3 regions of the Paenarthrobacter sp. YJN-5 genome follow, and region 3 is predicted to be linked to each of the others. Evidence: riboswitches for the same ligand, from Rfam matches in the RefSeq annotation. Region 3 holds a riboswitch; each other region holds the start of a gene.
What was found. A riboswitch is a leader RNA that binds a small molecule or an ion and turns the genes downstream of it on or off. The one in region 3 is predicted to bind S-adenosylmethionine.
Positions count from the first base shown of each region.

Region 1: it holds a riboswitch for S-adenosylmethionine, as region 3 does, so the genes downstream of both, HMI59_RS14430 (homoserine O-acetyltransferase) here and HMI59_RS07855 (aminotransferase class V-fold PLP-dependent enzyme) in region 3, are expected to answer to the same signal.
Region 2: it holds a riboswitch for S-adenosylmethionine, as region 3 does, so the genes downstream of both, HMI59_RS02895 (DUF1737 domain-containing protein) here and HMI59_RS07855 (aminotransferase class V-fold PLP-dependent enzyme) in region 3, are expected to answer to the same signal.

Region 1 covers NZ_CP053544.1:3,046,342-3,056,772, forward strand. The annotation lists gene HMI59_RS14385 (YibE/F family protein) at 1-574, opposite strand, end outside; gene HMI59_RS14390 (GNAT family N-acetyltransferase) at 594-1,556, opposite strand; gene HMI59_RS14395 (glycine--tRNA ligase) at 1,559-2,944, opposite strand; gene HMI59_RS14400 (DMT family transporter) at 3,015-4,019, opposite strand; gene HMI59_RS14405 (RNA-binding S4 domain-containing protein) at 4,043-4,273, shown strand; gene HMI59_RS14410 (alpha/beta hydrolase) at 4,270-4,917, opposite strand; gene HMI59_RS14415 (SGNH/GDSL hydrolase family protein) at 4,995-5,831, shown strand; gene HMI59_RS14420 (winged helix DNA-binding domain-containing protein) at 5,893-7,053, shown strand; gene HMI59_RS14425 (hypothetical protein) at 7,097-7,510, shown strand; gene HMI59_RS14430 (homoserine O-acetyltransferase) at 7,497-8,636, opposite strand; SAM riboswitch class IV at 8,652-8,767, opposite strand; gene HMI59_RS14435 (bifunctional o-acetylhomoserine/o-acetylserine sulfhydrylase) at 8,927-10,243, opposite strand.
Region 2 covers NZ_CP053544.1:617,012-627,442, forward strand. The annotation lists gene HMI59_RS02880 (hypothetical protein) at 1-260, opposite strand, end outside; gene HMI59_RS02885 (O-succinylhomoserine sulfhydrylase) at 270-1,478, opposite strand; gene HMI59_RS02890 (rhodanese-like domain-containing protein) at 1,482-1,892, opposite strand; gene HMI59_RS02895 (DUF1737 domain-containing protein) at 1,889-2,155, opposite strand; SAM riboswitch class IV at 2,168-2,281, opposite strand; gene HMI59_RS02900 (NtaA/DmoA family FMN-dependent monooxygenase) at 2,448-3,776, shown strand; gene HMI59_RS02905 (aromatic amino acid ammonia-lyase) at 3,779-5,332, shown strand; gene HMI59_RS02910 (PLP-dependent cysteine synthase family protein) at 5,326-6,387, shown strand; gene HMI59_RS02915 (carboxymuconolactone decarboxylase family protein) at 6,456-6,938, shown strand; gene HMI59_RS02920 (amino acid permease) at 7,182-8,684, opposite strand; gene HMI59_RS02925 (aminodeoxychorismate lyase) at 8,993-9,934, opposite strand; gene cls (cardiolipin synthase) at 10,019-10,431, shown strand, end outside.
Region 3 covers NZ_CP053544.1:1,646,661-1,657,091, forward strand. The annotation lists gene HMI59_RS07835 (hypothetical protein) at 18-347, opposite strand; gene HMI59_RS07840 (MFS transporter) at 417-1,883, shown strand; gene HMI59_RS07845 (metal-dependent transcriptional regulator) at 1,904-2,614, opposite strand; gene HMI59_RS07850 (class I SAM-dependent methyltransferase) at 2,641-3,444, opposite strand; gene HMI59_RS07855 (aminotransferase class V-fold PLP-dependent enzyme) at 3,563-4,972, opposite strand; SAM riboswitch class IV at 5,004-5,117, opposite strand; gene hisN (histidinol-phosphatase) at 5,299-6,111, opposite strand; gene HMI59_RS07865 (ribosome small subunit-dependent GTPase A) at 6,168-7,283, opposite strand; gene aroA (3-phosphoshikimate 1-carboxyvinyltransferase) at 7,286-8,683, opposite strand; gene HMI59_RS07875 (DoxX family membrane protein) at 8,690-9,205, opposite strand; gene HMI59_RS07880 (sigma-70 family RNA polymerase sigma factor) at 9,385-10,176, shown strand; gene rsrA (mycothiol system anti-sigma-R factor) at 10,173-10,431, shown strand, end outside.

The DNA.
Region 1 (10,431 bases), 1.4 Mb from region 3:
GGCCCAGCAGGGCCCGGAAGCCGCGCCACCGGGCGACGGCGATCACCACGACGGCGTAGAGGACGGCCAACAGGGTGATCGGGACGTCGCGGACAAAGTCCACAAAGACGAACGATGGCGAACCATTGCTTGCCGCCGCGCCCTGGACGCCGGAGAGATTCAGGTAGCGGATGGAGTCGCCCACGTCCACGCCGTGGGACTTGGCGACATCCGGGTTGATGACCACCTTGACGGGTTCCCCGCCCTTGTCCGGCCCGGTGAAAGCAAAAGTGCATTCCGAGCCGCCGGACTGGCCCCCCGTTTCACCGGTGGCCTGCCCGGTCTGGGTGCAGCTCTCCTGCACCACCCTTTGGATCTTGCCGGTGTCGAACGTGACCCCCGGGGCTGCCTGGTAGGGACTCGCGAACGAGATCCCTTCCCGGCTGCCCGAGGGCCACATCAACACCATGGCCACGAGCGTCAACACTCCCAACGGAACCAGCACGGCCGCGAGGAGCCAGTTGGCCCGTTTGCGGGAGGCGACCGCTTCAGCGGTTGGAGCGGCAGTACCGGAGTGCGGGTGTCCGTGGCCCATCAGGAATACAACCTCGAGTTCAGTCGCTGACGATCAGTGTGTCCGCGCCGCGTACATGCGCTTTGCCGGATTCAAGCAACGGTTCCAGGACGGCGCCGAGGGCAGTCATGGATTCGTCCACTTCCAGCAGCACCGGGTGCTGGTACGCAATGAGGGCCAGCAGGTCCCGGACGGCTGATTCGGCGTCTTCCGCGGACAGCTCGGGATCGTGGCCGAGGAACACGTCCGAGGGCTCTTCCGAGTTCCCCTGGGCATAGCTGATGGCAAACGCCTGGAGCTTGCCCTTCTTCGAAGCGGGCACACCGGCTCCAAAGGCGCTGGCCTTCGGCGCACGGAGCACAATCGCACCGTGAGCCCCTGTCAGGTCATGCAGGAACAGGCGCTGGACGGTGGCGATGCTGAGCTCTCCCGGGCTGTCCCAGTGGTGCACGGCAGAGTAGTACCGTCCTACGACGTCGCTCAGTTCCACCGAACCGGTGGCCAGGTCTTCCACGCGCTCGGACGCGGCTTCTTCCGAGCCGTCACCGAACCGTGGCAACTTCAGCGGCTCGGGATCCACCACCACAAGCCTGGAGCGCTGGATGGGGGCAAGCCCGGCCGCCTGCGCAAAGGCAGCACCCGGCGTTCCCGGCTCCACTTTACTGCGGAGCTTGGAAACGCCCGACGGCGAGTTCGCGGCTTCGCGGCGCAGCATGGCCAGGATCATGGCGCCTATGCCCGAGTGACGGTGGTCCTTGGCAACCTCGATGTAGGCCCACAGCCGTTCAGGATGCAAGGAAGCCTCATGGACCACGCCTGCTGCCACCGGAATGCCGACTCCGTCCACGACGTCCTCAGCCACGATGCACCGGCGCCACGGCTGGTTGCTTGACGGCGCCAGGGCAGCACGGAACTGCTCCGCGGGCAGGGTCTCAGGGTCTCCCCAGATCTCCAGGAGGGCGAGGTCGTCGCCCTCCTTCCATTCGCGGTACTCGATGGCCACTGCTAGGCGCCGATCAGGCGGGCTGCCAGGTAGGACTCCACCTTGTCCAGGGAGACGCGTTCCTGGCTCATGGTGTCGCGCTCACGGATGGTCACGGCCTGGTCTTCGAGGGTGTCGAAGTCAACGGTGATGCAGAACGGAGTGCCGATCTCATCCTGGCGGCGGTAGCGGCGGCCGATGGCGCCGGCGTCGTCGAAGTCAATGTTCCAGTTCTTCCGCAGCTGGGCGCCCAGGGCCTTGGCCTTCGGGGACAGGTCCTCGTTGCGGCTCAGCGGCAGGACAGCGGCCTTGACCGGCGCAAGGCGGGGGTCAAGCTTCAGGACCGTGCGGACATCGACGCCGCCCTTGGCGTTGGGTGCCTCGTCCTCGGTGTAGGCATCGATGAGGAACGCCATGAAGGAACGGGTCAGGCCTGCCGCGGGCTCAATCACGTACGGCGTGTAGCGTTCGTTGGTGGCCTGGTTGAAGTAGCTCAAGTCGGTGCCGGAGGCCTTGGCGTGGGTGGAGAGGTCAAAGTCGGTGCGGTTGGCGATGCCTTCCAGCTCGCCCCACTCGGAGCCCTGGAAACCGAAACGGTATTCGATGTCCGTTGTGCCCTTGGAGTAGTGGCTCAGCTTCTCCTGCGGGTGCTCAAAGAACCGGAGGTTTTCTTCGCGGATACCCAGGCCCGTGTACCAGGCCATGCGCTCCTTCATCCAGTACTGGTGCCATTCTTCATCCGTGCCGGGCTCGACGAAGAATTCCATCTCCATCTGCTCGAACTCGCGGGTACGGAAGATGAAGTTGCCGGGGGTGATCTCGTTGCGGAAGGACTTGCCGATCTGTCCGATGCCGAACGGCGGCTTCTTCCGGGACGTGGTGAGCACGTTGTTGAAGTTCACGAAGATACCCTGCGCCGTCTCCGGGCGCAGGTAGTGCAGGCCTTCCTCGCTGGCCACCGGGCCAAGGAAGGTCTTCAGCAGGCCGGAGAACTCCTGGGGTTCGGTCCACTGCCCGCGGGTTCCGCAGTTGGCGCAGGCGATGTCCGCCAAGCCGTTTTCCGCGGGGCGGCCCTTCTTTTCCTCGTACTCTTCTTCGAGGTGGTCGGCCCGGTAGCGCTTGTGGCAGGAGAGGCACTCCACCAGGGGATCGGAGAAGACCTCCACGTGGCCGGATGCTTCCCATACCTGGCGGGGCAGGATCACCGAGGAATCCAGGCCCACCACGTCTTCACGGCCGCGGACAACGCTCTGCCACCACTGGCGCTTGATGTTTTCCTTCAGCTCTGCACCGAGGGGACCGTAGTCCCACGCAGAGCGGGAGCCACCATAGATCTCACCGGCCTGGAACACGAAGCCCCTCCGCTTGGAGAGGGAAATGACCTGGTCGAGGACGGATTTTGCTGCCATGGGGTACTCCATATTTCTACAGGGCCGCTGGGTGCGGTCCGCGGTTGCTTGGGACAATGCCTGTTCTAGCCTACCGGCCTTTGGCGCTTGGCCTTCCGGGGAAGGATCCCCTGGGCCAGGGAAGGCTGGCCACGACGATCGCCGCCAGCGTCAGGAGCGTGCCCAGCACCGTGGGCAAGGCGACCACCGTGCCCGCAGTGGGGATCACGACGTCGAGCACCAAGGACCCCACCAGTTGCCCGGCGATCATGCCAAGCCCGGTGACCAGGACGCCAAGGCTCCGCACCAGCAGGGCCGCCAGGCCGATGGCGATGCAGCCCAACGGTCCGCCGGCGAAGTACCACCACTCGGAGGGAAGGGGGTTCCCGGCCCCGGCTACCGCGAGCTTGATCAGCAAGGCCACCCAGAGGACTGCGGAGCCGGCCAGGAAATTGACGAGCGTGGCCGCGATGGGGGTGCCGTAGTGGACGGTGGCGGTCCCGTTCATGGCCTGTTGAAAGCTCATGAGGAAACCCGCCACCAAAGGCAGGATGACCGGCAGCACCAAAGCGCCGACGTCGGCCGTTCCACCAAAGCGCGGGGACACGGCCCAGGCGACCGCGGCCACGGTGAGGACGCTTCCCAGGACCCGTACGCCCGTGATGGACCGCTTGCCGCCGGGAGCGATGCCCATGCGGTCCACCAGCAGGCCACTGAGGGTCTGTCCGGTAACGGTGGCAACGGTGAACAGCGCGACGCCCAGCAAGCCGACCGTGAAGGATTGCGCAAAAACGAAAAGGGCGCCGACGGCCCCGGCCATGACGTAGTACGGCGGGAAGCTGCGGTTGCGGACGGCCGGGAGAATACTCTGCAGCCCCGACCTGCCTCTGGGCGTAGCGAGCGAGATAGCCGCGATCACCACCAGGCCTGTGGTAAAGCTCACCACGGAAGCGGTAATGCCATCCTCGAGCTTGACGGCGAGCGCCCCGTTAATGCGGCCTTGGAGCGGCAGGACCAGGCCTGTCACCAGGGCAAGCGGCAGCCCGAGGGCAAGCGGAAACGCGGGACGGTGGGAAGGATTCGGCACTGTCACCACACTACTTCAGGCATTATTGCTCTATGAGCAATCCCGAAATCGAAGAGATTCCCATCCGCGACGACATGATCCGCCTGGGGCAACTGTTGAAGCTTGCCAACCTGGTGGAGGACGGAGTCGAGGCGACGGAGCTCATCAAGAACGGACTGGTCAAAGTCAACAACGACATCGAAGAACGCCGTGGCCGCCAGCTCCATCCCGGCGACACCGTCACAGTGAACGGCCAGACGGTCAGGATCGCCGGACGTTCCTAGCCGAGTACTTTGTGGGTGAGGAATTCGCCCACATGGCCGATTTCCTGCTGGTTGATGCCGTGCCACATTCCCGTGTAAAGCACCTTGGTGAGGTCCACATGCTTGCGGACCCAGCCCATGGTGTATTCGATCTTGTCCGGAGTGATCACCGGATCCTGCTGGTCGCGTCCCCAGAACATCGGCACCGAGCCGTCCAGTTCGTCGTCGCGGAAGTCCGCGTCAGCTCCGGCGTCGATCACGAAGCCTGAAAGCCCGACGACGGCAGCGAAGTCGGCGGGCCGGTACCGGAGCATGGTGGTTGCCATGGCCATGCCCATGGAGAACCCCAGCAACGTCACGGACGAGTGGTTCGCCTTGACAGTGTCCAACCATTCGAGGGCGTACTCTGCCGCCAGCTTCACGGCGTCCAGGGAGTAGTCGATCGAGGCGGTCAGCGGGAACCACGTGAACCCGGGGCCCATGGGCATGGGAGCCCGCAGGGAGGCCACGACGAAGTCGGCGGGCAGCAGGCCGGCGAGGCTGAAGAGATCGTCCTCGTTGGAGCCGTATCCATGAAGCAGGACCAGAAGGGGCTTGCCGGCCCGTTCGGCTTCGTCATGGGACCACAGGACAACGGGTGAGGGAAAAGCTCCGGCTTCAGTCATGGGTCCATTCTTGCAGTTACCCGCGGGTAACAACTTACGGTCGCGTAGGTTCGCATGTACGGGGCAGGATATGAATCGTGAGTGAGAGCAATTCATTGGTGACGCACGGAGGAACTGTCCAAAAGCATCCCTGGAGCCGGTACGTGGCGCTGGGAGATTCGTTTACCGAAGGCATTGGAGATCCTGAACCCGGGAGCCCGGGCGGGTTCCGCGGCTGGGCCGATCGCGTGGCGGAGGAACTCGGGCGAGGGCATGATGATTTTGCCTACGCCAACCTTGCCATCCGCGGGCGTTTGCTGCAGCAGATCCTGGACGAGCAGGTGGGCCCGTGCCTGGCACTCCAACCGGACCTGGTCTCCATCTCGGCCGGCGGCAACGATCTCATCCGCCCCGGCGGCGACCCCGACGTCCTGGCCAACAAGCTCGATGCCGCCGTGCAGGAACTCAGTTCCGGCGGCGCCACCGTGGTGCTGTTCAACGGCCCTGATACTGCGGCGTCGGTGCTGAGCCGGATCCGCGGCAAGGTGGCCATCTACAACGAGAACCTGCGAACCGTCGCCGCCCGGCACGACGCAGTGGTCGCCGACATGTGGTCCCTGCGGCAACTCGCTGATCCGCAGATGTGGGACGTGGACCGGCTGCATTTCTCGCCGCTGGGCCACCACACCATCGCTACCATGGTGCTGGAGGCACTGAACGTGCCACACACCCTGGAACCGATGGCACCCAAACCCCTCCCGCCGCGCACGTGGCGCGAAGCCAGGTCCTCGGACCTCGTGTGGGCCCGCGAGTACTTCGTCCCGTGGGTCATCCGCAGGTTGCGGCACCAATCTTCCGGGGATGGCATCACGCCTAAGCGCCCGACGCCGGGTCCCGTCTTCGGTCCGGATGTCACCGGATTGCCGCGCGGCTAGCGTGAACCTCCCGTGAACGCGGTGACTGCTGCATGGGTCCGATGATTGGTGCGTGGGCCCGGTGACTGCATCGCAGTGGCGGCCGGACGATGTGGTCGGGGCCCGGCTGGGCCATCAGCAACTCCGGGCCCCGTTCGCCGCCAACGCAGCAGAGGTTGTCCGCAACCTCCTCGCCGTCCAGGCCCAGGAGTTCCCCTACGCCCGGTGGACGGTGGCACAGCGCGCGGCCAGTGCCACCGCCGCTGACGTCGAGGCGCTGGTGGCTGATGGGATTGTCCTGCGGACCCACATCCTCCGCCCCACGTGGCATTTTGTGCATCGGGATGATCTTGGCTGGTTGATGGCCCTGTCTTCGGAGCGGCTCCATTGGGGCAACAAGGGCATGTACCGGCAGACCGGCGTCGATGGGGAGAGTGCCGGACGCAGCGCCGCTGTGCTGGCTGCAGCCGTGGAAGGCGGTGCGCACAAGACCCGCGAGGAACTTGGCGCGGCCATGGAAGAAGCAGGCCTGCCCGGCAAGGGACTGGCGTTCGTGTATCACCTGATGCACGCGGAGATCAGCAGGGTCCTCGTCAGCGGAACCCCCGTCCGGTCCCCCGGGGGCGCACTCAAGCAGACCTACGCCTTGTTTTCGGAGCGGGTTCCGGATGTTGGTCCGGCAGATCTTTCGGCCGAAGGGCGCGACGAGGCCTTGGGACGGCTGGTGCTGCGGTACTTCAGCAGCCGTGGACCGGCCACCGTCAAGGATTGCGCAGTGTGGTCGGGACTGACCATGAAGGACGTAAAACGCGGCTTGCAGGTGGCCAGCGCGCTGTCTTCGGGAACGCTGTCCATCGTCAGGATCGACGACGTGGACTACTACGTGGACGCGGGGTTCGCCAGCGCTGCGAACGATGACCGGAGCTTTTCCGCACCGGACCCAGGCGCCGGCTATCCCCGCGTGGACCTCATCCAGTGCTACGACGAGTACGTGATGGGCTATTCCCAGTCGCGGCACTACCTCGGCGGCACTGCGCCCTATTTTCCCGAGGACAACGGCCCCATGCACGTAGTGCTCCTGGACGGGCGCCTGGCCGGTTGGTGGCGGCATCACTTCGCCGGCGGAGGGTGCGACGTGGAGGTCCGCATGAACCGCCCCGCCACCCCCGAAGTACAGGCCGCCCTGGAAGCCGAAGTGGACCGTTACGGGCGGTTCCTGGGAATGAGAACCAGGCTGGTCTGACGCGACGGGGCTAAGCTGGGATAGGACCTAGGAGGGCTCCACTGTGAACAATCTGATCTTCTGGATCATCGTCTGCTCATGGGTGATTCCAGTTGGAATCCGCATGTACAACCGGTCCAAGGCGCGCCGAATCCATAACGACGGCTTCCGTGGCTACCCGCCGCAGAACCTGCCCGGGCCAGGCTACCCGCCGCAGAACTACCCCGGCCAGGCCTATCCCCCGCAGAACTACCCCGGGTACCCGACGGGACCAGCCGACATCCGCCCGGCTGATGCAACGCCGCCGGAGGTACCGCCGTCGGGCGCTTCACCACAGGTGCCGCCCCCGCCAAGTGGAGGCTCTGCGCCGCAGGGCTACCGGGCGCGGAAGCTCGCAGAGCTGGACGCGAAGTTCAGCAACGGCGAGATCGCCATGGAGGACTACATGAAGCAGCGCGGCGAGATCATGAACGGCTGAGGTCTTCGGCAAAGAAGGCTGCGCCCAGCTGGCCCGCGAGCTGGCCGATCTCCGTGAGGAAGCCGTCGTGCCCAATGGGGGCTTCGATGATGTGGACCGGGACGTCGCCCGGCAAGGCTTCGGCGAGTTCGTGCGACTGTGCCGGGAAGTAGAGCCGGTCGGAGTTCACGGCCGCCACAAAAAACTGTGCCGTGGCCCGGGACAACGCTTCCTTGAGCGGGCCGCGTCCCCGCCTGACGTCGTGGGACATCAGGGCCTCGGTGATCGCAATGTAGCTGTTGGCATCGAAGCGGCGCACCAGCTTGGTGCCCTGGTGGTCCAGGTAACTCTCCACCTGGTAGCGCCCCCGCTCCCCCAGCACGGCGGCGGCCAGCGGTTTCTCCTGCGGCTGCGCTTCCCGGCCGAAGCGGAGGTCCAGCTCCAGCGCGGAACGGTACGTGATGTGGGCAATCCGCCGCGCCAAGGCAAGGCCGGTTTCAGGTGCCGGGCCATGGTAGTAGTCGCCGTTGTTGAAGTTCGGATCCTGGCGGATTGCGAGCGTCTGTGCCTGCGCAAACGCGATCTGCTCCGCGGTGCTGTAGGCACCTACGGAAATCACGGCGCAGCGCTCTACCCTGTCCGGGAAGGTCACCGCCCATTCCAAGGCGCGCGCCCCGCCCATCGAGCCGCCCAGCACTGCATGCCACTGCCGGATCCCCAAGGCGTCGGCGAGCCGGGCTTCGGCCACTGTGCTGTCGCGCAGGGTCACCAGCGGGAAGCGGGAGCCCCAAGGCTTGCCGTCCGGGGCTTGCGACGACGGCCCGGTGCTGCCGTAGCAGCCGCCCACGATGTTGATGGAAATGACAAAGAACCTGTTGGTGTCGATCGTTGCGCCCGGGCCAACCAGCTGCTCCCACCAGCCCTCCTCGTCCGAGGCGCCGCGTGCAACGTGCGTACTACCCGTGAGGGCGTGCTCCACGAGGACGGCGTTTGAGGCGTCGGCATTGAGCTTGCCCCAAGTCTCATAGGCCAGGACAACGTCCGGGAGAAATCCGCCGGCTTCCAGCTCCAGGGAACCCACCCGGGCGTATTTGACGGTTCCGTCCTGTTCTTCCGATGTGGGAAGGGATGTGGCAGTAATGGTCATTCCTTTGACACCTAAACCTCGCGCTTGCCCGCCGCCGTTATTGCGGCAGGCCAGGTCCTCACCCGGGGCACCCCACCGCGGAGGAGGGTTGCCGGCCAGCAAGCCGGGGCTGATCGCTGGCACTCATGACCTAACACCTAGAGTTTAGGAAGAGAACGGCCGTTCTGGCGAAGAATGTGACAGCAGTATGACGGTTCAGGGCGTTTTAGTTCACGAATGCGCACGTGACGGGGCCGCCCGGCGAAGAATCCTCAGTCCGGGCGGCCCGCCGCGACGCACGTCAGGCGGGGTCAGGCACCCTTTGCCGCGCGGAATCCTGCCTCGAGGTCGGCAATGATGTCATCGATGTGCTCGATTCCCACGGACAGGCGGACGAGGCCCGGGTTCACTCCGGCAACGGCCTGCTGTTCAGCGGTCAGCTGGCTGTGGGTGGTCGACGCAGGGTGGATGACCAGGGAACGGACATCACCGATGTTCGCCACATGGGAGTGCAGTTCCAAGGCATCGACGAAGCGCTTGCCGGCTTCGACGCCACCCTTGATGGTGAAGGCAACAACGGCTCCCGTGCCGCGGGGACCGTACTTGCGGCCACGGTCGTACCAGGGGCTTGATGGCAGGCCCGCATAGGCGACCGCTTCGACGTCGTCACGGGCTTCAAGCCATTCGGCCACCTTGGTGGCGTTGGCCACGTGACGCTCCACCCGCAGGCTCAAGGTTTCCAGGCCTTGGGCAATGAGGAAGGCGTTGAACGGCGATACTGCGGAACCGAGGTCGCGCAGCAACTGGACGCGGGCCTTCAGGATGTAGGAAAGGTTGGCGCCGAGGGCGCCGTCCTTGCCGAGGTCCCGGGCGTAGACCAGGCCGTTGTAGCTGGGGTCGGGGGTGTTGAAGTTCGGGAAGCGCTCCGGGTCCTGGCTGAAGTCGAAGTTTCCGGAATCCACGATTACCCCGGCAATGGCAGCACCATGACCACCCAGGTACTTGGTGGCCGAGTGGACCACAATGTCCGCACCCCACTCGATGGGACGGATCAGGTAAGGCGTGGAAAGCGTGTTGTCCACGATCAGCGGGACACCCGCTTCATGGGCAACCGCGGCGACGCCTTCGATGTCCAGCACGTCCTGGCGGGGGTTGGATACAACTTCGCCGAAGAACAGCTTGGTGTTGGGCTGCACGGCGTTGCGCCACTGCTCCAGGTTGTCCGGATCCTCGACGAAGGTCACGGAAATACCGAACTTCTTCAGGGTGTGCGCCAGGAGGTTGTAGGTTCCGCCGTACAGGCTGGGGCTGGCCACCACGTGGTCACCGGCCTCGGCGATGTTCAGGATCGCGAAGGTCTCCGCCGCCTGGCCCGAGCTGAGCAGCAGGGCCCCGAGCCCGCCCTCAAGGCTGGCAATGCGCTGTTCCACTGCGTCCTGGGTGGGGTTGCCAATGCGGGTGTAGATGGGAGCCAGTTCCGCCAGCGCGAACCGGTTGGCGGCACTCTCCGCGCTGGGGAACACGAAGGAAGTGGTCTGGTAAATCGGCAGCGAGCGTGCACCGGTTGCAGCATCCGGCTCCTGGCCGGCGTGGATCTGGCGGGTTTCGAAAGACCATCCCTGGGACATGACGTGGCTCCTCTTCGTAGCGCATGGGTTTAGTAACGGGGAGTGCTTGGAACTGCGGCCAGTCTAGGAAGCCGGCACGGAATTACCCACCTTTATGACGAAGACAGTATTTTTCGGTCTTTCCGCGACGGGACAGGGCCGGGGTCGGTGCCCGGCCTCAGGGCACACCGTAACATCCCACCTTAGTT
Region 2 (10,431 bases), 1.0 Mb from region 3:
GCCGAAGCCTCTAGCCAGTGCCTGGCCTTGGCGTCAGGCATGGCCCGTGCCAAGGCGGCGAATCCAATCGGCACGGCCGCGGTCCCGGCTGCGGCCACGTGGTGGCCCGCCACCCATCCCCGCTCACCCCTTAGAAGCAGCCTCAAACGCTCGGCCGGATCCTGGGTGGTATAGACGCGGGGCACGGGAGAAATTCCCGCCAGCCACACGACCGAACCCGCAACAATGACAGCCCCCGCGCGGCGGTATGGATGCCTCATGGCATGAGATTAGACCTGTTTGAGGGCCTTCTCCAGATCCAGGATGAGGTCGTTGACGTCCTCGAGCCCAACGGACAACCGGACCACGCCGTCGGAGAGCCCGATGGCTGCACGGCCTTCGGGTCCCATGGCCCTGTGGGTGGTGGTAGCCGGGTGGGTAATGAGCGACTTCGAGTCGCCCAGGTTGTTGGAGATGTCGATGACCCGCAACCCGTCGAGCAAGGCGAACGCGGCTTCCTTGGTGGAGCGGCCGGACGACGGCGAAAGCTCGAACGTCAGCACGGTACCACCGGCCTTCATCTGCTTGGCGGCCAGCTCATACTGCGGGTGGGACGTGAGCAAGGGGTATTTGACCCAGTTGATCGCAGGCTGGTCTTCCAGCCATTCGGCAATCTTCAGCGCAGAGGCGGAACTGTGGTTCACCCGCAGGCCCATGGTCTCCAGGCCCTTGGTCAGCACCCACGCGTTGAACGCGGACAATGACGGTCCGGTGTGCCGCATGAGCTGCTTGACCGGGCCTTCGATGAACTCCTTGGTACCCAGGATCGCACCGCCCAGTACGCGGCCTTGGCCGTCGATGTGCTTGGTGCCGGAGTACACGATGACGTCGGCGCCGAGGTCGCCGCAGCGCTGGAGCAGGGGAGTGGCAAAGACGTTGTCCACCACCACTGTTGCCCCGGCGGCGTGCGCGAGCTCGCTGACGGCTGCGATGTCCACGATCTCCTGCATCGGGTTGGAGGGGGACTCGAAGAACACCGCGGTGGTGGGCTCGGAGAGGGCAGCGCGCCACTGGTCAAGGTCGGGGCCGTCCACGAACACGGTCTCCACGCCCCAGCGCGGCAGGATCTCGTTGAGGATCACAAAGCAGGAACCAAAGAGCGAGCGGGCGGCAACCACCCGGTCGCCGGCGCCCAGCAAGGCACCAAGGGCAGTGAAGACTGCGGACATGCCCGACGCCGTCGCGAAGCAGGCTTCGGTGCCTTCAAGGAGACGCAGCCGCTCCTGGAAGGTGGCAACGGAGGGGTTGCCGTAGCGGGAGTAGACGAAGCGTTCGTCTTCCCCGGTGAAGGCGCGCTCGGCAGCTGCCGCCGACTCGTAGACGAAGCCGGAGTTGAGGAAGACGGGCTCCGCCGTTTCCTGGAAATTGGTACGGTCAAGGCCACCGCGAACGGCTTGGGTGTCTGGATTCCAGCCGGCGGCGTCAGGGTTGAAAGTCACTTCTTATTCGTTTCCAAGGTTGGTTGGCAGGCCGCGGTTTTTCCAGCCGTTGACGGTTCGTTCGCCGTAACGGTCCGGTTCACCTTCGAAGCCTTCGAGGACGTTGTAGGCGGTGAAACCTGCCTGTGTTGCGGCGATGGCCGCAGCAATGGAGCGCTGTCCGGACCGGCAAAGGAACACAAGCTCAACGCCGTCTCCCTCGGGTGCCTGTTGCTGCAGGTCTTCGATGAAGCGGGAGTTCGGGACGCCGCCTGCAAGGTTCCACTGGATGAACAGGGGATCGTTTTCCGTGGCCTTGGTGTCGGGGATGCCGATGTGGGCCCATTCGCCCTCGGTGCGGACGTCCACCAGGATGGCACCGTCCTGCAGCTTCGCCCAGGCATCCTGCGGGGTCAGGTCTCCGGCGTAGCTCATGCGTGGCCCTCGAATGCTGCCTCGTCCTCGTCGTTCTCCAGCTCATCCACGGCATTGGCCACGGCGGCATCCGCGCTGGCGACGGCGGCAGGCAACACCACGGCCTGTGCCACGATGACGTCCGTGCCGTTGAAGGTGGCCGACGGGCTGCCATGCAGGACGTAGCCTTCAGCGAGGGCGTTGCTGATCCGTTCGCAGAAGTCCCGGGTGTCCGGGCCCGTGATCAAACGGTAGGAAAGTCTCTCTTCGGTGGGTTCAGGCATTAATGTGCTCCTCAGTCACGCTTGCAGTTCGAAGTGTCGAATACGCCGAGTAGTCACCTGAGGCACCCCGCCGCGGGAGAGGGTTGCCGACCAGCAAGTCAGGGCTTGGCGCTGGTACTCATTACTCAAGAAGAAAATAACATCCGCGGCCGTTGCGACGCATGTGGCGGGTGTCCCGCCGTCGTCATGTTGCGTAACCGGACCGGCCGCCGGGACTGGACCATTTAAGACGTCACGGGAGCATAATTGACGCAATACGACCCCCTGTAACTTCGCATGAAATCAGGTCGCGGTGAACGGACAGAGCAGTTCTACACTCAAGCCCATGCTGCATTTCGGATGGTTCGTGGGCCATGGATTCGGTGTCCAGGGCTGGGGGACTCCCGGCTACAGCCTGGGCTACGACTGGAAGAAGCCTGCGCTCTACCAGGAGGCCGTCCGGGCTTTTGAACGCTCGGGGCTGGACCTGTTCATCATCGAAGATTCACTCACCGTCCCGGACACGTACGGCGGCACCGCGGAAGTGTCGCTTGCGCACGCCTCCTTCGCTCCCAAGCACGATCCCCTCGCGCTGGTGCCGTACCTGCTGTCCGCGACCGAACACCTCGGCATTGTGCCCACCATCAGCGCGTCCTTCTACCCGCCTTTCACCGCGGCCAGGCTCCTTGCCACCCTGCAGCATTTCTCCGGGGGCCAACTCGGCTGGAACGTGGTGACCTCCGGCAGCGACCTCGCCGCGCAGAATTACGGACTGGACCAGCAGATCGAGCACGACCTGCGGTATGAAAAGGCGGAGGAATTCGTCGACGTCGTTCGGCGGCTTTGGCGGAGCTGGGAACCGGACGCCGTGCTGGAGGACGTGGAGGCAGGCCGGTTTGCGGACCACACCAAAGTCCATCCCATCAACCACGACGGGCAGTTTTTCAAGGTCCGGGGTCCGCTGAATACGGCACCCCTTCCCGAGGAACCCGTACTGGTGCAGGCCGGTGCATCGCCCCGGGGCAAGGCGTTCGCGGGTGGCCACGCTGACGTCGCCATCGCCCTGGCCCGGGGCGTCGACGGGATGAAGGCCTACCGCGATTCCATCCGTGCCGAAGCCGCACATGCAGGACGGAATCCCGACGACGTCAAGGTACTTTTTGTCCTCAAGCCCACCGTGGTGGGGTCTGCCGCGGAGGGGGAGGAACTGCGGGCACGGCGCAAGGAGCTGACCCAGCGGGACATCGACAGCCAGCTCAACTCGATCTCCTACCTTTCGGTGATCGACTTCAAGCAATTCGACCTCGATCAGCCCCTCCCCGAGCTGAGCACCAACAGCAACCAAGGAACGCTGGAACACTTCGCCAAAGCGGCTCGTCCCGGGTCCACGCTGCGGCAGATCCTGCAGGCCCGCAGCGGCGGCGCAGGTGATTCGATCATCGGGACCGCCGGAGAGATCGCCGACTACCTCGAGGAGACGGGCGAGGCCGTGGGCGGTGACGGCTTCCTGTTTTCCGGGTTCGTCGATCCGGTGACGGTGCATGGGGTCCTGGACAAACTGACTCCCGAACTTCGTCGCCGCGGCCTGCTGAGGAAAAGCTATGGCAACGGCGGTTTCCGGCAGAATCTCCTGGATTTCTGACCATGTTTCCGGAGTCGAAGGTGCTGCTGATCGGGACGGCGCCCGTGCATGCCGAAAGTATCGCCATGGCGGCGGCAGACGACTCCTGCCACGTGAAACTCAACCACGATGCCCTGACATTGATCGGCCGTTCACGGGAAGTCGTGGAGCACGTGGCGGCCTCCGGCGAGCGGGTTTACGGCCTCAACACCCTCCTGGGATCCGGCCGCGATACCGCTGTTGAGGACGGCTCCATCCTTGCCTACCAAGTGCAGGTGGTCAGGTACCACAACAGCGGGGTGGGACCCTGCCTGAGCCGCGCCGAAGCACGTGCCGTGATCCTCGCCCGACTGGTCGGATTCAGCCGCGGCGGCTCCGGCGTCCGGCCCGAAACAGCCCGCTTCTACGCCGACCTCCTGAACCGCGGCGTCCACCCCGCCATCCCGGCCGAAGGTTCGGTGGGCTCCTCCGACCTCACCCAACTGGCCGCCGTCGCCGCCGTCGCGATCGGTGAGGGAGAAGCGCTCGACGCATCCGGCGTCCTGGTGCCCGGCGCCAAGGCCCTCGCGGACGCCGGACTTCAGCCCCTCACGCTCCACGCCGGTGAGGCCTTGGCCCTCGTCAGCGCCAATGCCTATTCGGTAGGTGCCGGCACCCTCGCCTTGCTGAGGTTGCGGCATGTGGCCCGGCTTGCGGACGTCGCGCTCGCCCTCTCCCTGGAGACCATCGCAAGGTACGACGGCGGCGGCAACCTCAGCCCCTTCTCGCCGGCTATCCAATCGGCCAAGGCCGTGGACGGCCAACGGGAATCGGCCGCCGCCGTCCGCCGCCTGTTGAGCGGCGGGTGGCTGGAAGACGTGCGCCCGGAAGTTTCCGTGCAGGACCCCCTGTCCCTCAGGGCTGCGCCTCAGACGCACGGGGCGTTCAGGGCCGCGGTGGGGCAGTTGGCGGCAGCGTTGGACGTGGAGTTGAACGGCAGGGGCGACAATCCGCTGGTGGACCTCGAATCGGGGCAGATGGTCTCCGGGGGCAATTTCCAGCCGATGCAGTTGGCGTTGGCCTTCGAGGGCTTGCGCTTGGCGCTCGCCCACGTGGGTATTCCGAGTGAACGCAGGATCGCCAAGCTGTACCCGCCGCAGCGTGCCATCCGGGCGAAGCACCTTGCTGCCGCGGCGGGGACCGGCCTGGTGCAGGAAGAATTGCCGGGGCTGCTGTGGTACTCGGCGGCCGGGCTCCTCGCCGAACTGAAATTCCTGGCAGCGCCGGCCACCCTTGGGGCGCCAACCCTGTCCGCCGACGTCGAAGACCATTCAACCCTTGCTCCGCTGGCGCTGCAGCAACTCGGGAAGTCCGTGGACGCCGTGGAGAAGCTCCTCGCCATCGAGGCACTGACCGCGTCCTATCTGCTGCTCGAAGCGGGAGCTGCGCAGCCGCTGGGCAAGGGGACTGCCGCCGTCGTCGGCCGTCTGGCCGACGTCCTCGCGGATCGGCCGCCGGCGTCGGAACTGGTGGAGCGCGCGCGGCGGGAGCTTCGGGTTGTTCTTGACGGACTCCGGGAAGGTGGAAACGAATGGTGACTACGGCAAACCGGCAGCACGGTGCGCATGCAGCAACCGTCCCGGCTGACGCGCTGGATGCCTCTGTGCTGGACAGAGTGGGGAACACCCCGCTGGTGAAGCTCGAGGTCCTGGGCCGTGGGCTGGGCAGCAGCATCCACATCAAGCTGGAATCGGAGAACCCCGGAGGGTCCATCAAGGACAGGACAGCCCTGAGCATGGTCCGGGCGGCCGAACAGTCCGGGGAGCTGAAACCCGGGGCCACCATTGTGGAGAGTACCTCGGGCAATACGGGGATCGGCTTGGCGCTGATCGGACGCCTCACCGGGCATCCGGTGGTGGTGGTTACCGGCGACACCATCTCCTCGGAGAAGCTCGCTGCCCTGCACAGCTACGGTGCGCGGGTGATCCTGACGGATTGGAGTGCGCCGTCCGAATCCCCGGAAAACGCGCGGGCCGTGGCTGCCCGCATCGTGGATGGGACTCCCGGAGCATGGCGACCCATGCAGTTCGACAACCCGGCCAACCCACTGGCGCATTACCGGACCACGGGGCCGGAAATCTGGGAACAGACCGGGGGAACCATTACCCACTTCGTGGCGGGCATCGGCACAGGCGGGACCATCAGCGGCAACGGGCGGTACCTGAAGGAGCGGGTGGCGAAGGAACGGCCGGGCGGCCATGTGGAGGTGGTGGGCGCCGATCCCTACGGCTCCGCCTACAGCGGCGGCCACCCCGGCGAAATCCTGGTGGATGGCGTGGGGAACTCATGGCCGGCCGCGGAGTGGCCCAAGATCTTCGACCGCTCGATCGTTGACCGCTTCCTCCGCATCCCCAACGACGAGGTCTACACAGTGGTACACCGGCTTCTTGACGAAGAGGGCCTGTCCTTGGGGCCGTCGTCGGGACTCACCGTGGCAGCGGCCTTGCGGGTGGCCGGGGCGGCGCCCCACGGTTCGGTGGTGGTGGCGATAGCCCCCGACGCCGGCACGAACTACCTCAGCAAAGCCTTCAACCCGCAGTGGCTGGCCGAGAACCACATCCGCCTCGCGGCGGACATCGTCCCCGGCGAGTGATCCCTTTATCACGTCCCGCCCGTTTCTGGGCGGCGCTCTATCACGTACCGTTGCGCTAGGCTCCAAGCATGCCCGAACAGGAGACAACGCCGCGCCTCGCCGGCTATCTGGATAAGCAACAGCCGGACCTCTACGCCACGTTGACGCACTACTCGCAGCAGTTAGTGGATGAAGCCGACCGGGTGGGGATTCCGCGGAAGACCTTGGAGCTCATCAACTACCTGTGTTCGCAAATCAACGGATGCGCGTTCTGCCTGGACCTTCATCACCGGCGGGCCTTGAAGTACGGAGAGACGGAACAGCGGTTGTCCCTGGTTGCCGTCTACAGGGAAGTGGGGCTGTTCGAGGCCGCAGAGGTCCTGGCCATGAAGATCGCCGAGCAGATCACCCGAATGAGCACCTCCAGGCCCAGCGCCGAGCTCTTCGCTGAAGCGCGGGAGCACTATTCGGACGAGCAGATCAGTGTGATTTGCATGGCAGCAATCGGCATCAATGCCTTCAACAGGCTGTCCATCCTCAGCGAGCATCCGGTCCGGGTGGCCAAGAAGTAGCTATCCAGGCGTACCTCCACGACCCTCTTTGGGCTCACTAGGCGCCGCGGGGCGGGGTTTCCCCGGCGTGTTGGGCCTCCGCCGCCTCAAAGTGGGTGGTGGCGGCACACCCCGCCGAGGCTTCGTGGCCGTTTAGATAGAGATTTGCAGACGAAGGCAGCCCCCGCGCAACCAATGAAGGTTGCTCGGGGGCTGCCCTGGAAAAGCTGCCCTGGTAAAAGACTGCCCTGGTTCCACAAGAGGTCAGGAGCCTACAGAGGCCTTGCCCTCGACCGCCTGGGGGAGTCGCCGGCGTCGTCCGTACTTGAAGTAGAAGACGGCATAGCAAGCACCAACGAACGGGATGCCGAACAGCAGCGCTGCAACCTGGTTGGGATCGAAGGCGATGCCCACCAGGGACACAACGCACAGCCCAAACGCGAGGATTGGTACCAGCGGGAACAGCGGAGCGCGGTAGGGGAGCGAGGAGAGGTCGCCGCCGTTCCTTACGAAGGTCCGCCGGTAAACGAAGTGCGAGGCCACGATCGACATCCAAACGCCCACGGTTGCGAAGCCCGCAACAGAGACCAACACAAGGTAGACAGTGGCGGGCGCCACGACGCTGCTGATCAACGATGCCAGCCCGCCCAGCATGCTGACGCAGAGTGCGACCATGGGGATACCGCGCTTGGTGAGCTTTCGGAACGCCTTGGGCGCATGGCCCTCGTCGGCTAGGGAGAACAGCATCCGCGCACAGGAGAAGAGGCCGCAGTTGCCGGCGGACAACAACGCTGTGATGATCACGAAGTTCATGATGTCCGCAGCGAACGGGATGCCCAGCATTGAGAACACCGTCACGAACGGGCTTTCGTCAACGCTGACCTTCTCATAAGGGATGGTTGCTGCGATGACCAGAATCGCCCCGACAAAGAAGATCATGAGCCGGATGACCGTGGTGCGCATGGCCTTGGGGATGTTCTTGCCCGGATCCTCGGTTTCACCCGCAGCCACACCGATGAGTTCCGAACCGGAGAACGCATAGAACACGGCCAGGCACGTTACAAAAACGCCGGTGAAGCCGTTGGGGAACAGGCCTTGGGAGGTGGTGAAGTTCTCCGTCAATGACGGGTAATCGCCCTGTGCCAGCGGGTGGAAGCCCAGCAAAGCGGCGCCGCCCAGGAGGATCAGGCCGACGACGGCGGCAACCTTGATCAGCGCGAACCAGAACTCCGATTCGCCAAAGACACGCGATGAAATCGCATTGAGGGTGAAGAGGACGGCGGCGAAGATGAAGCACCAGATCCAGACGTCGACGTCCGGGAACCAGCGCTGCATGAGCAACCCGGCTGCTGTGAACTCCGATCCCAGGGCCACCGCCCAGCAGAGCCAATACAACCATGCAGTGGCGAAGCCGGTGGCGGGCCCAATGGTCCGCGCTGCATAAATGTGGAACGCGCCTGAGACGGGGAACGCAACGGCGAGCTCCCCGAGGCAGGCCATGACCAGGTAGACCACCACGGCGCCGACGAGGAAAGCGATGACGGCTCCCAGTGGTCCTGCGGTGGCGATGGTGTAACCCGAGCTGACAAACAGGCCCGAACCGATGACGCCGCCCATGGCGATCATCACCAGGTGGCGGGCACCCATGGAACGGCGAAGGCCTTCGGCGGAAGACCCTCGATCCGATGCATCAACGTCTGAAGGCCTTCTGTCCGACGACGCGTCGGTGGCCGATCCCTCGGCATGTGTTGGGGAGCTGAGTCCCATATTCCCTCCGGAAAGTTAGCCGGCAAACTCTAAAAGATGGTGCAAGGAGGAGGTGATCCAACTAACACGAGAACAAGGTTCATCACAGGACGAAGCCCCATTTCAAGGAGGCTAAGGAAGCCGATTGGACGCGAAGGAGCGCAAAGCCTGAGCTTAAGAGTTTCTAATCAGAGCGTCATCAGAGCGATTACTTCATGTGCTGTCTGTTAGGTTCCTTGCGGGCAGCTTCCGTGCAGGCGCCTGCACCCAGGGTGCACCCCCGCGGCGCACCCCCCGCTGCACCCAAGGCGCACGTCCAGGACGTGTTCCTATTCGATGCCCGCGAAAAGCTGGTTCAACTCAGCGGTCAGCTGCTTGCGGACTGCGGGCGAGCCGATTTCCTGGCCATTGATGTGGTTGACGGGCGCGATCAAGCGAATGCTCGAAATCAACCAGACAGCATCAGCATCAAAGAGGTCCTGAGGCACCAGCGGACCGTAGCCCAGCTCCCAGCCCGCTGCCTTAGCCGTCGCAAAAAGGGCGCCCTGGGACGTGCCGGGCAGGATGCCGCTGTCCAGTTGGGGCGTGATCAGGCGGCGGACCGTCTTGACGGAACCTTCGCCGTCGTCCACCGTCTCCAGGTGCGCTAGCAGCACCGTGGAGGTGGGCCCTTCAAGGACGCGGCCGTCGGTGGATGTGAAGATGGCGTCGTCCGCCCCCTGCTTGTGCGCGTAACGCAGCGCGGCCATGTTCACGGCGTAGGACAGCGTCTTGGCGCCCAGCAGCAGCCAGGGCGCGCGTTCGCCGGCTTCGGTGTCGAAACCGCGGTCAAGAAGTACGACGTCGATGCCCGTCTCGCGCTGCCGGCGACTGCCCGCGGGTGAGGGCGAAGCCTGGACCCAGCACGTGGGCGTTGCGGCGCCTTCGACGCCGCGGGTCACCAGGAGCTTGACGACGACTTCGTCTTCCTCGGGCGTTGGAGCAGGGTAGTTCGTGCGGAATTCGGCGAGGGCGGTATCGATGGCGCTGCGCCAGGCGTCCTGCTCCGGAATGGCCAGATCGAGTGCCGCTGCGGAACTGCCCAAGCGGTTCAGATGCGCCTGTACCTTGCGAGGCCTGCCTTGGACGGCAAGCAGGGATTCAAAGACTCCGTCACCGCGTGTGGCACCCAGATCCGTGGCCATGAGCTGCGGCTGGCTGGAATCGGCCACCCTGCCGTTCGGGTAGGCGGGATCAAGGAAAACGAGGACCGTTGGCGCGGGAGAAGTCATGATCCCAGCTTAGTGGCGCCCGGCAACCCGCACGGCGGATAGGCTGTGGTCACCGTTAGTTCATGAACCGTGGGGGTTTGTCGAATGCTTTTCCCTTTTCCGCTGGGCCCTGAATGGACGTGGCTTTTGGGCGTTTGGGTCATTGCGGAAGTCATCATGCGCATTGTCCTCCTGGGCATCATTCCCGGTAATCGCCGCCCCACCACGGCCATGGCCTGGCTGCTGGCCGTCTTCCTGATTCCTTCCGTGGGCTTCATCCTGTTCCTGCTGTTCGGCAACTTCAGGCTCTCCAAGCGCCGGAGGGAACAGCAGGAAGCGGTCAACCACAGGGTCCGGTCCGTCACGTCCGAACTGTCCGACCCCACGAGCGAGTACTCCGGCCCGGAATGGGTCCGTTCGGCCGGCGAGCTTAACCACCGGCTGGGTTCCTTGCCCATGGTTGACGGAAACAAAGTGGAACTCATCCCCGGCTACGAAGAGTCCATCAAGGCCATGAC
Region 3 (10,431 bases):
AGGACGACCGAAGGAGGTTATTGGTCTTCGGCGCGGACGTCCACGACGCCCACGAAGCGGCTGCCGATACCCTCATACTCGGTTCGTACGTCCCCGGCGAACAACTCGGGCAGCTCCCTGCTGCGGTGATGCCCGCAGTAGACGAATGAGAACTCCGGCCACCATTTCTTGGGCCTGACTGCCTCGGAGTAGTTGCAGACCGCGCAGTCCAGGTGCACCCACACCGGACGTTTGCCGGTACGGTTTGCGCGGGACTGGACCAACCATTGCGGCGGGTTGTCCTGGAGATCACGAAGGTCCGATTCCGACAGCCGTGGCGGGATGCCGTGGCGCTGGGCCATTTCCATGGAGATATCAAGGGCCAAAGCGGCATCACGTCTGCTGATCACCACTCAACGATACGGCAAGCGTAGGCTGTGCACATGACGGCTGAAGCGGCCCTGCCACCCAGCACACCCTTGCAGCGGCGGGTCCTGGCGGTGGCGATCGTGGCATCTTTCATCGCCATCCTGGATGGCTTTGTGGTTAATCTCGCCCTGCCGGCGATCGGGCGCGAACTGGGCGGCGGCCTGGTGATCCAACAATGGGTGGTGGATGCCTACCTGCTGACCTTGGGTTCCCTCATCCTTGTTGCCGGTTCGTTGTCGGACCATTTTGGCAGGGCGAGGATCCTCGAATGGGGACTGGCCGGGTTCGCAGTCACCTCGGTTCTGTGCGGCTTGGCATGGAACGGCGAAATGTTGGTGATCTCCCGCGCGCTGCAGGGGATTGCCGGCGCGCTCCTGGTACCAAGTTCCTTGGCGATGATCGTGACGGCGTTCTCCGGTCCGGCCCAATCCAAGGCCATCGGCCAATGGTCCGGTTGGACGAGTGCGGCGGCGATCGTTGCGCCTTTGATCGGGGGCGTCTCCGTTGACCTGCTGTCCTGGCGTGTCATCTTCTTCATCAACGTCATTCCAGCCGCGGTGATCTGGCCGATGCTGGTGCGGCTGCGAAGTTCCGATGCCGCAAGGGACAAGAGGAAGAAGATCGACTACACAGGAGCTGCCCTGGCGATGGTGGGGCTTGGCGGCCCGGTCTTTGCCTTCATTGAGCAGGGTCGTCTGGGGTGGTCGGCCCCGCAGGTGTGGCTGCCGTTGGTGGTGGGCGCCCTTGCCTTGGTGCTTTTCCTGCTCCATGAGAACAGGACCGCAGAACCTATGCTGCCGCTGCGGCTGTTCGGCATCCGGAATTTCGGCTGGGGCAACCTGGCCACCCTGGCCATCTACGGTGCCATTTCCCTGGGATTCTTCGTCCTGGGCATTTACCTTCAGCAGGTGGGCGGCATGGGTGCCACGACGGCGGGGATCGCCCTGCTGCCCGGAACCGTGATCCTTATGCTGGCTGCCTCGTACTTCGGCGGACTGGCCGGTAAGCACGGGCCCCGGTGGTTCATGGCGGCGGGCCCCTTGCTGTGCGGTGCCGGGTTCCTCATGTCGCTGTCCATCCAGGAACCGTTGGATTATTGGACGCAGGTCTTCCCCGGCCAAGTGGTGTTCGGCGTGGGCCTTGCCACCCTGGTTGCACCACTCACCGCAGCCATTCTCGGTGCGGTGCCAACGGAGGAGGCAGGCATAGGATCTGCCGTCAACAACGCAGTGGCCCGCATAGCCGGCCTCATTTGTATTGCCTTCGCAGGTCTCATCGTCGGCCCCGCTTTTACCAGGGAGGGCCTCTATGCCGCCCTCTGGGTCACAGCGGGACTGTTCTTCCTGGGTGGCCTGGCCTCCGCCGTCGGAATCCGGAACGAAGTACCTCCAGCGGCGGGACAGCTGGCGGCTGCTTCGGGCAGCGAAGGCGGAAAAGCGGCCGACGACGGCGGCACGGCCCACCAGCCAGGCTGACCGCCAGGTGCCCGCTTGAGTCAGCGCGTGAGGACACAGCCTTCGTGGGTGCCGGTGCTCTGGACCCAGAGCGCTGAGGTTACTTCGTCGGCAAGGTCGAATTCGCGCCGGGCGGAACCGCTGCCCACGCGGACCACCAAGGCCCCTCCGAAGGGCTTGCGCCCCACCACTTCCACGCGGGCATCCAGGGAAATGTCCTCGGCGGCCAAGTAGCGCAGCAAATCGGGGTTTTCATCGCTGATGCGGGTGATACGGCCGGAATGGCCCTCGTCGAGTTCGATCAGGCGGTAGGCATGCGGCAACTCCACCGATCCGTCCGACGCGGGGATCGGGTCACCATGCGGATCCCGCACGGGATGGCCGAGCTTCGCGGACATCCTTTCGATGAAGGTGTCGGAGACGGCATGCTCCAGCATCTCGGCTTCATCGTGGACTTCGTCCCAGCTATAGCCCAGTTCTTCAACGAGGTACGTCTCGATCAGCCGGTGCCGGCGCACCATGGACAGTGCCAGCCGCATGCCTTCAGGGGTCAACCGAATGGCGCTGTAGGGCTGGTGGTCCACCAGGCCCTGGTCCTTGAGCTTGCGGACCATCTCGGACACCGACGAGTTGGCAACCCCCAACCGCTGGGCAAGTTGCGAGGAAGTGATCGGCTTGTCCTGCCACTCCGTGTAGGAGTAGATGACCTTGACGTAGTCCTCGATCGAGGAGGAGGGCGTGCTGGTCTTCACGTTCCAAGCCTACCGTGGCCGCCGGCTCAGGCCTTGCGGGCCCGCCAGGTGTGCGTCACGTACGGCAAGGCGAGGAGCAAGCCGCGGGCATGGCCCAAGTGCTCGTAGAGGTACCACTCCAGGTTGCCCATCACTTTCTCCCGGGTGGCCTGATTGGCGCGCAGGTAGTAGCTGCGGGACTTGGTCAGTTCCATGATGTCCTCGGGGGACACTGCGTCCCGCCAGCTGGTGACGTGGCTTTCGAGGTTCGCGAACTCCGGGCCCACCACTGGCCGGAACCCCGGCTTATGGACATCACCGGCATGCATGATGCGTGAAAGGCGATGAACCCAGGCCACGGAGGTGTCCAGTTGGTTCCAAATGAGGCCGAGCGTTCCGTGCGGACGGAGGATCCTGGCAATCTCGGTACTTGCCTTGAGCGGATCGCACCAGTGCCAGGCCTGGGCGACACTGACGACGTCGAAAGCTGAGTCCGCCAGTCCCGTCACTTCGGCAGTACCTTCAACGGCGTGCGCCTGCGGGCAGTTCTTCCGCAGCTGGTCCAGCATGCCCGAGGAAGGGTCGACGGCGCTGACCTGCAGGCCCCGGTCGAGCAGCAGTGTTGTGAACTTGCCTGTTCCTGCGCCGATATCGGCCGCGGTCCTTGCGTTCGGCGGCAGCAGCCAATCGACGGAATCCACCGGGTACCCGGGGCGGACCCGATCATAATGTTCGCCGCCGTCCTGGAAGCTCTGCCCCAGTTCCCGACGTCGGTGCGCCTGCAGCTTTGGGCCGCCGGCGCGTCCGGCGTGTCCGGCACTTCCGGAAGAAACCGGGAGGCCGGAGGGCAGTGATCCTCCGGATTCATTGCTTGAACGCGTGGACACGCGGGGGACTCCTTCAGCGGCAGTAGTCAGGGATACCCAAAGAATCTACCGCAGCAACGTGGCGCCAAGGCCGGGAAGGCTCCTAGTCCACGGTGCAGGGAGCGGCCCCGGCGGTTCCGGGCGTATTGGGCGCCCACTCCGGGTAGCTGCGGTGATCGTTTGCGGGGACCCAACGGCCCTCGTCCACGACGTAATCCCAGCCAAGTCCGGTGGTCTTCAGTTGCCGGATGCCGGCCAGCAGCCTGGCCGCGTCCTCAAGCCGGGAGCCGACGCCGAAGCTGGCGCGCAGTGAACCGGACGGCAAGCCGAGGCGCTTCAGGAGCGGGTGGGCGCAGAAACGGCCATCGCGCAGGCCTACGCCGTGCTCGGCGGCCAGGTAAGCCGCCACCAGTCCCGCGTCGAAGCCTTCAACGGAGAAGTTGACGACGCCGATGGTGTCGGTGGAATCACTGAAGATCCGGTGGACGGTGACCCCTTCAATGGATTCCAAGCCCTCAACCAGGAAGGATCGGATGGCAACCTCATGGTTGTGCCAGTCCTGTTGGTCCAAGCCGGCCAGCACCTGGGTAGCCCGCGCCAAGGTGGCTGCCCCCAGGACGTTGGGGGAACCGCCCTCGTGCCGGGCCGGACCAGTTGCCCAGCTCACCGAATCCAGGCGCGCTTCACGAACGGCGCCGCCGCCGGCAAGGTGGGGGGTTCCGGCGTCGAGCCAATCGGGACGGCCGACCACGACGCCTGCGCCGAAGGGCGCGTAGAGCTTGTGCCCCGAGAAGACGACGTAGTCCACGTCGCTCTCGGAAATGTTGATGCGCCGGTGCGGGGCGAGCTGGGCTGCATCGACGACGATCCGCGCGTCGAACTCATGCGCCAACGCTGCGAGCTCTGCGATCGGCAGGATTTCGCCGGTGACGTTGGAAGCGCCGGTCACAGCGAGCAAGGATATTCCGCCCTGGCTCAACTCATCGCGCAGGTTGGCGATGGTGGCTGACAACGTGGGGGAGGCGATGACGCTGCGGTGCGGTACGCCCTGCCAGGGGAGCAGGTTGGCGTGGTGCTCGATGTCGAGGTACAGGACTTCACCGGCCGGTGCGCCGTCAAGCCGGGGGAGGCATCCGGCGAGGAGGTTCAGCGAATCGGTGGTGTTGCGGGTGAAGATGACTGAATCATCCGGCCGGCCGCCAACGAAGTCCCGCACGATGTTCCGCGAGTTTTCATAGACGGACGTGCTGATTTGGGACGCGTAACCGGCGCCACGGTGCACACTGGCGTAATAGGGCAGAATCTCGTTCAGGTAGGCAGAGACGATGGTCAGGGCCGGGGCCGACGCGCCGTAGTCAAGGTTTGCGTACCTGACGTGTCCCCCTTGGATCAGGGGAGCCTGCAGCTCTGCTCCGGTGACGGCGGCCAGCGGTCGCGCTGCGAGGGCTTCGTGTGCCGCGTGGTCATCTCCGAAAGCGGGCAGGACGGTGGAATCGAACGTAACAGTGCTCATGGGACCTCACTCAAGAAGGACCCCTCCAAGGGATCCGCGCTTGCCGTATCCGTTCCGGACCGGCCTGGTCGTCACCCGGGGCACCCCACCGCGAATGGAGGGTTGCCGGCCAGCAAACCGGGGTTTAGCGCTGGCACTCGTGACCTGTAAAAGAGACTAGGGCACCTTCCGCGGACGATTCAAAGCGGAAGGAGTTTGTTAAGCGGTTTGTTACGGAGAGAGCCGAATCCCGTTTTGGTCGAATAATCGACGGCGATGGCACCCTGAAGTGGGTTTGTCGCCGTCGATTATTCGCAGCATTACGGTTCGGCTGTTGCCGGAGCGCGCTAAAGGAGATCGTCGATCTCCGGGTTGAGGCGCTTCAGGACCTCTGAGTGGAGGATGGAATTGGTGGCCAGCGCGTTGCCGCCGAAGGGGCCGTCTTCGCCCTCAAGCGAGGTGAACCTGCCGCCGGCCTCCGTGACGATCGGCACCAATGCAGCCATGTCGTAAAGGTTTAGTTCCGGTTCGCAGGCGATGTCTACGGCACCTTCGGCCACCAGGCAGTAGGACCAGAAATCCCCGAAGGCGCGGGTCCGCCAGACGTCGTCAGTGAGCGAAAGGAATTCGTCCAGGTTTCCGCGCTCCTTCCATCCCGAAAGGCTCGAGAAGGACAGTGACGCGTCCGCCAGCGAAGAGACGTTGGAGACCTTCAAACGGGTGGCCGACGCGAGGGACCGCCCTGTGTAGGCTCCCATGCCCTTGGCGGCCCACCAGCGTTTGCCGAGTGCCGGCGCGCTGACCACACCCACCACGGGCTCGTCCTCGTCAACGAGGGCGATCAAGGTTGCCCACACCGGCACCCCCCGGACAAAGTTCTTCGTCCCGTCGATGGGGTCGATGATCCAGCGCCGCGATCCATGGCCGCTGCTGCCGAACTCTTCGCCCAGCACGGCGTCGCGGGGACGCGAACGCGAGAGCTGGCCGCGGATGGCTTCCTCGGCTGCCTTGTCCGCATCGGTGACCGGCGTCAGGTCGGGTTTGGTTTCGATCTGCAGGTCCAGGGCCTTGAACCGGTCCATGGTCTGGGCGTCCACCGAATCGGCCAGGACGTGGGCCAGCCGCAGGTCATCGTTGTAACTGGAAACGGGTTGGGTCATGCCACCAAACTATCGTGAAACAATCCCTGCACCCGGGAAGTGGTGCTTTTCCCGCCTCAGTTGACGGTGCCGAGTTCCTTGGTTTCCTTCGCCTCCAGGCGCGGGTCCGCTCCGAGAAGCCGGCGCAGGGACGCCAGCCGGGCGGCACCGGAAGGTCCGGCGTGCCCTTCGTTGACCCAGGCGTCCAGCCCGCAGTTGACGGCGTTGGCGTCGTGTTTGCAGCCCCGTTCGCAGTCTTCGGTCCCGGGCTCGAGGTCCGGGAAGGAGTGCAGGATCCGGTCCGGGTCGACGTGGGCCAATCCGAAGGAACGGATGCCGGGAGTATCGATGATCCAGCTGCCCGACGGAGCGTCGGCCAGCTTGAGGGCCAGGGCGGACGATGAAGTATGCCGGCCGCGGCCCGTCACGGCGTTGACTCCGCCGGTTGCCCGTTCCGCGCCCGTCAGCGCATTGACCATGGTGGACTTGCCGACGCCGGAGTGCCCCAGCATGACGGTCACTTTTCCGTCGAGGTGGTCCCGCAGGCGGGACACCGCTTCGCTGTCGAGCCGGGCGGACAAGCCGTCGTCCGAGCGGGCATCGATGCCGGACGCTTGTGAATCCGCCGTGCGGCTGATGATGACCGGAAAGTCCAGGCTGAGGTAGTTCGAAAGGAGTTCCGCCGGATCCTTGACGTCCGCTTTGGTGATGAGCAGCAGCGGCTCTATGCCGGCGTCGTAGGCTGCCACCAAGGCGCGGTCGATGAAACCTGTACGCGGCTCCGGGTTGGCCGCGGCCACCACCACTACCAGCTGGTCGGCGTTCGCCACCACTACCCGCTCGATCGGGTCCGTGTCATCAGCGCTGCGACGCAACAGGGTCCGGCGTTCTTCGACGCGGACCAGCCGCGCCAGGGTATCGGGACTGCCGGAGACGTCGCCCACCAAGGCAACGAAATCGCCCGGAACCACCGGCGTGCGGCGGAGTTCGCGGGCCCTGGCTGCAATGACTACGCGTTCGTTGTCAGAGTCCTCGCCCACGATCGCGGTGTAGCGCCCGCGGTCGACCGTGATGATTCGTCCCACCACGGCGTCGTCGTGGCTGGGGCGGTCCTTGGTGCGGGGCCTGGAACCTTTCTTGTTCGGACGGATGCGGACATCCGATTCGTCCCAGGAGCGTGCGTCGCGGCCCATGGTCAGCGGTTGCCCCCGGTTGTGCCCGCCTGTGGGAATTCACCGGAATCGCGGGAAGCCTGCCCGAGCATGGCTGCCCACATGTGCGGGAATTCGGGCATCGTCTTGGAAGTCGTGGCGATGTCTTCCACTTCCACCCCTTCCACGGCGAGCCCGAGGATGGCACCCGCCGTAGCCATGCGGTGGTCCGCATAGCTGTGCACGACGCCGCCGTGCAGGGCAGCCGGACGGATGATGAGACCGTCCGCGGTTTCTTCCGCGTCCCCGCCGAGGCGGTTGATCTCGTTCACCAACGCGGCGAGCCGGTCCGTTTCGTGGCCCCTGAGGTGGGCGATCCCGGTCAGGCGGGAGGGTCCGCTGGCCAAAGCGCACAGGGCGGCAACGGTGGGAGCCAGTTCGCTGGTCTCGTCAAAGTCCGCCCCCTTGATGTCGGGACCGCCCGTGACGGTGAGCGTGCCCTCCTCCAGGGTGACGGTTGCCCCCATGGTGGTGAGGATGCTGCGCCAGAGATCACCCACCTGAGTTGTCCGGAGGGGCCAGTTGGGAATTCTGACGGTGCCGCGGGTGGCCAGTGCGGCGGCCAGGAAGGGACCGGCGTTGGACAGGTCCTGTTCGATGCGCTGGTCGAAGGCACGGATGGGGCCGGGAGCCACGCGCCAATGGTTGGGCACCGAATCGTCCACGCTGACCCCGACGCTGCGGAGCACGGACACTGTCATGCTGATGTGGTCGAGGCTTGGCACCGGCTTGCCGACATGTTCAAGATGCAGGCCCTCGGTGAAGCGCGCACCCACCAGCAACAACGCCGATACGAACTGCGACGAGGCACTGGCATCGATCACGAGATGCCCGCCGCGGACTTCGCCGGTGCCTTCCACCGCGAAAGGCAGGGCCGACGGCGTCCTGCCGCCTTCGGCGCGAACCGGAACCCCAAGGGCTACGAGCGCCTCGATGATGGTTCCCATGGGGCGCTTGCGGGCATGGGGGTCGCCGTCGAAGACGGCAGTTCCCCGGCGGAGGGCCGCCACAGGGGGAACAAACCTCATGACCGTTCCGGCAAGGCCGCAGTCGATGGAGGTGTCGGAGGGAGTGTCCGTCGAACTGATGGGGCTGATCTCGAGGTCGGGACCGTAGTCCCCGTCGCCCGGCACCTCGGTGACGGTCGCTCCCAAGTGGCGCAAGGCCTGGACCATCAAGGCGGAGTCCCGCGAGTGCAGGGGAGCCCGCAACCTTGACGGCCCATCAGCCAGGGCCGCCAAGATCAGGAACCTGTTGGTTAAGGACTTGGAGCCCGGTACCGTTACCGTGGCATCGACCGGCTGCTTGGCAAAGGGCGCCGGCCAGAGGGATTGTGCTGCGGCGCTTTCCGTGCCGGTGTTTGCTGCGGTGGTACCAGTCATGCTTCCTTATGCTCCAACTGCGTGGTCGACGGCCTTGCGTACTGCTTTGTCTGCGCGCTTGATCTGCTTCCCGGTGACTTTCTTTGCGTCGGCGGCAAGGTGTTCGGCGCGCCATGCCAGGCTGGGGCGTCCGGCAGTGTCCACGGAAGCGAGCAGCACGCCTCCGGTCAGGGAAATGTTCTTCAGCAGCTGGGCACGGCGGGCGTTACGGCCTTCCTTGGTGCTGATATCCGCTGAGCGCCACTCCACGTAGGTGTTAAGCGCCGAGGTCAAAGCGAGCACGGTGGCAGCGAAACGGGACATTTTTCCCAGGCCCAAGAGGGCACCTGCCCCCAACTGCGCGCCACCGATGACGCGGGCCAGGACTTTCTCGTCTGTCTGGAAAGGAAGGGACTCGGAAGCCCGGCGAAGTACCGGCGATAACTGCCTGGCAGTGTCATCCGCGTTCTTCAGTTTGTCCAGCCCGGTAATGACGAAACTTGATGCGAGCATGGGTCGCGCGAGGAAACGGATTACAGACATGTCTTGCCTCCTGGATGATTGGCCACAGGCGTCGTTTGACGTCGTGTTCAAGGGGTGCAGTCTGCTCTAGTCTTGCACCTTTGCGGAATATTTACCCACCGGTGGCCGTTGTGAACAGAAGGCGCGGTGAAGACCGGGCCGCGGCATGGTGTTGCCGCTTCACGAACGGAGTTGGTTTTTTGACCTTGGTGAGGGACCGCACGGATTTACCGGGGCCCACGTCGCCCGCGCAGCCGGATTCACTGCAGCTGACAGTAGACTTGGCATCGATGAGCACCATTGAACCGGCCGCAGCGGCCAGGGACCAGGCAGCCGGCGACGACGCTCAGGCCCCGGCCGCCGTCGATCCTTCCACCGAAACCGCCGAGCAGCGCCGGGCGCGCTTTGAGCGCGACGCCATGCAGTATGTGGACCAGCTTTACTCGGCGGCGATGCGCATGGCGCGCAACCCGTCCGATGCCGAGGACCTGGTCCAGGAGGCTTACACCAAGGCCTTCTCTGCGTTCCACCAATACAAGCCGGGCACGAACCTCAAAGCCTGGCTGTACCGGATCCTGACCAATACCTACATCAACCTCTACCGGAAGCGGCAGCGGGAACCCCTGCAGTCCAATTCGGACACGATCGAGGACTGGCAGCTGGCCAAGGCGGAGTCGCACACGTCCGCGGGGCTGCGCTCCGCAGAAGCCGAGGCCCTCGACCATCTCCCGGATTCGGACGTCAAGAATGCTTTGCAGTCCATCCCGGAAGAGTTCCGCCTGGCCGTCTACTTCGCGGATGTCGAGGGGTATGCGTACAAGCAGATTTCAGAGATCATGAATACCCCGATCGGCACCGTCATGTCGCGCCTGCACCGCGGCAGGAAGATGCTCCGGGACATGCTGGCGGACTACGCCGCCGAACGGGGCTTCCGGGCCCAGACAGAAGAGCAGGCCACGGCCGGTAGCAACAATCAGGAGAAAGAGAAATGAGCGACTGCCAGGGATTGGGCGATTGCGACGATACGCGCATGCAGCGTATTTACGAGTACCTCGACGGCGCACTGACCCGTGAGGACCTCGGCGAGATCAAGCAGCACTTGGACGGTTGCGAGGAGTGCTCCGAGCAGTACGATCTCGAGTGCCTCATCCGCACCATGGTCAAGCGCTCCTGCACCGAATCTGCGCCGGAGAACCTCAAGAACTCCATTCTTGACAGGATCCACTCGATCAAGCCCGTGGAGGCCT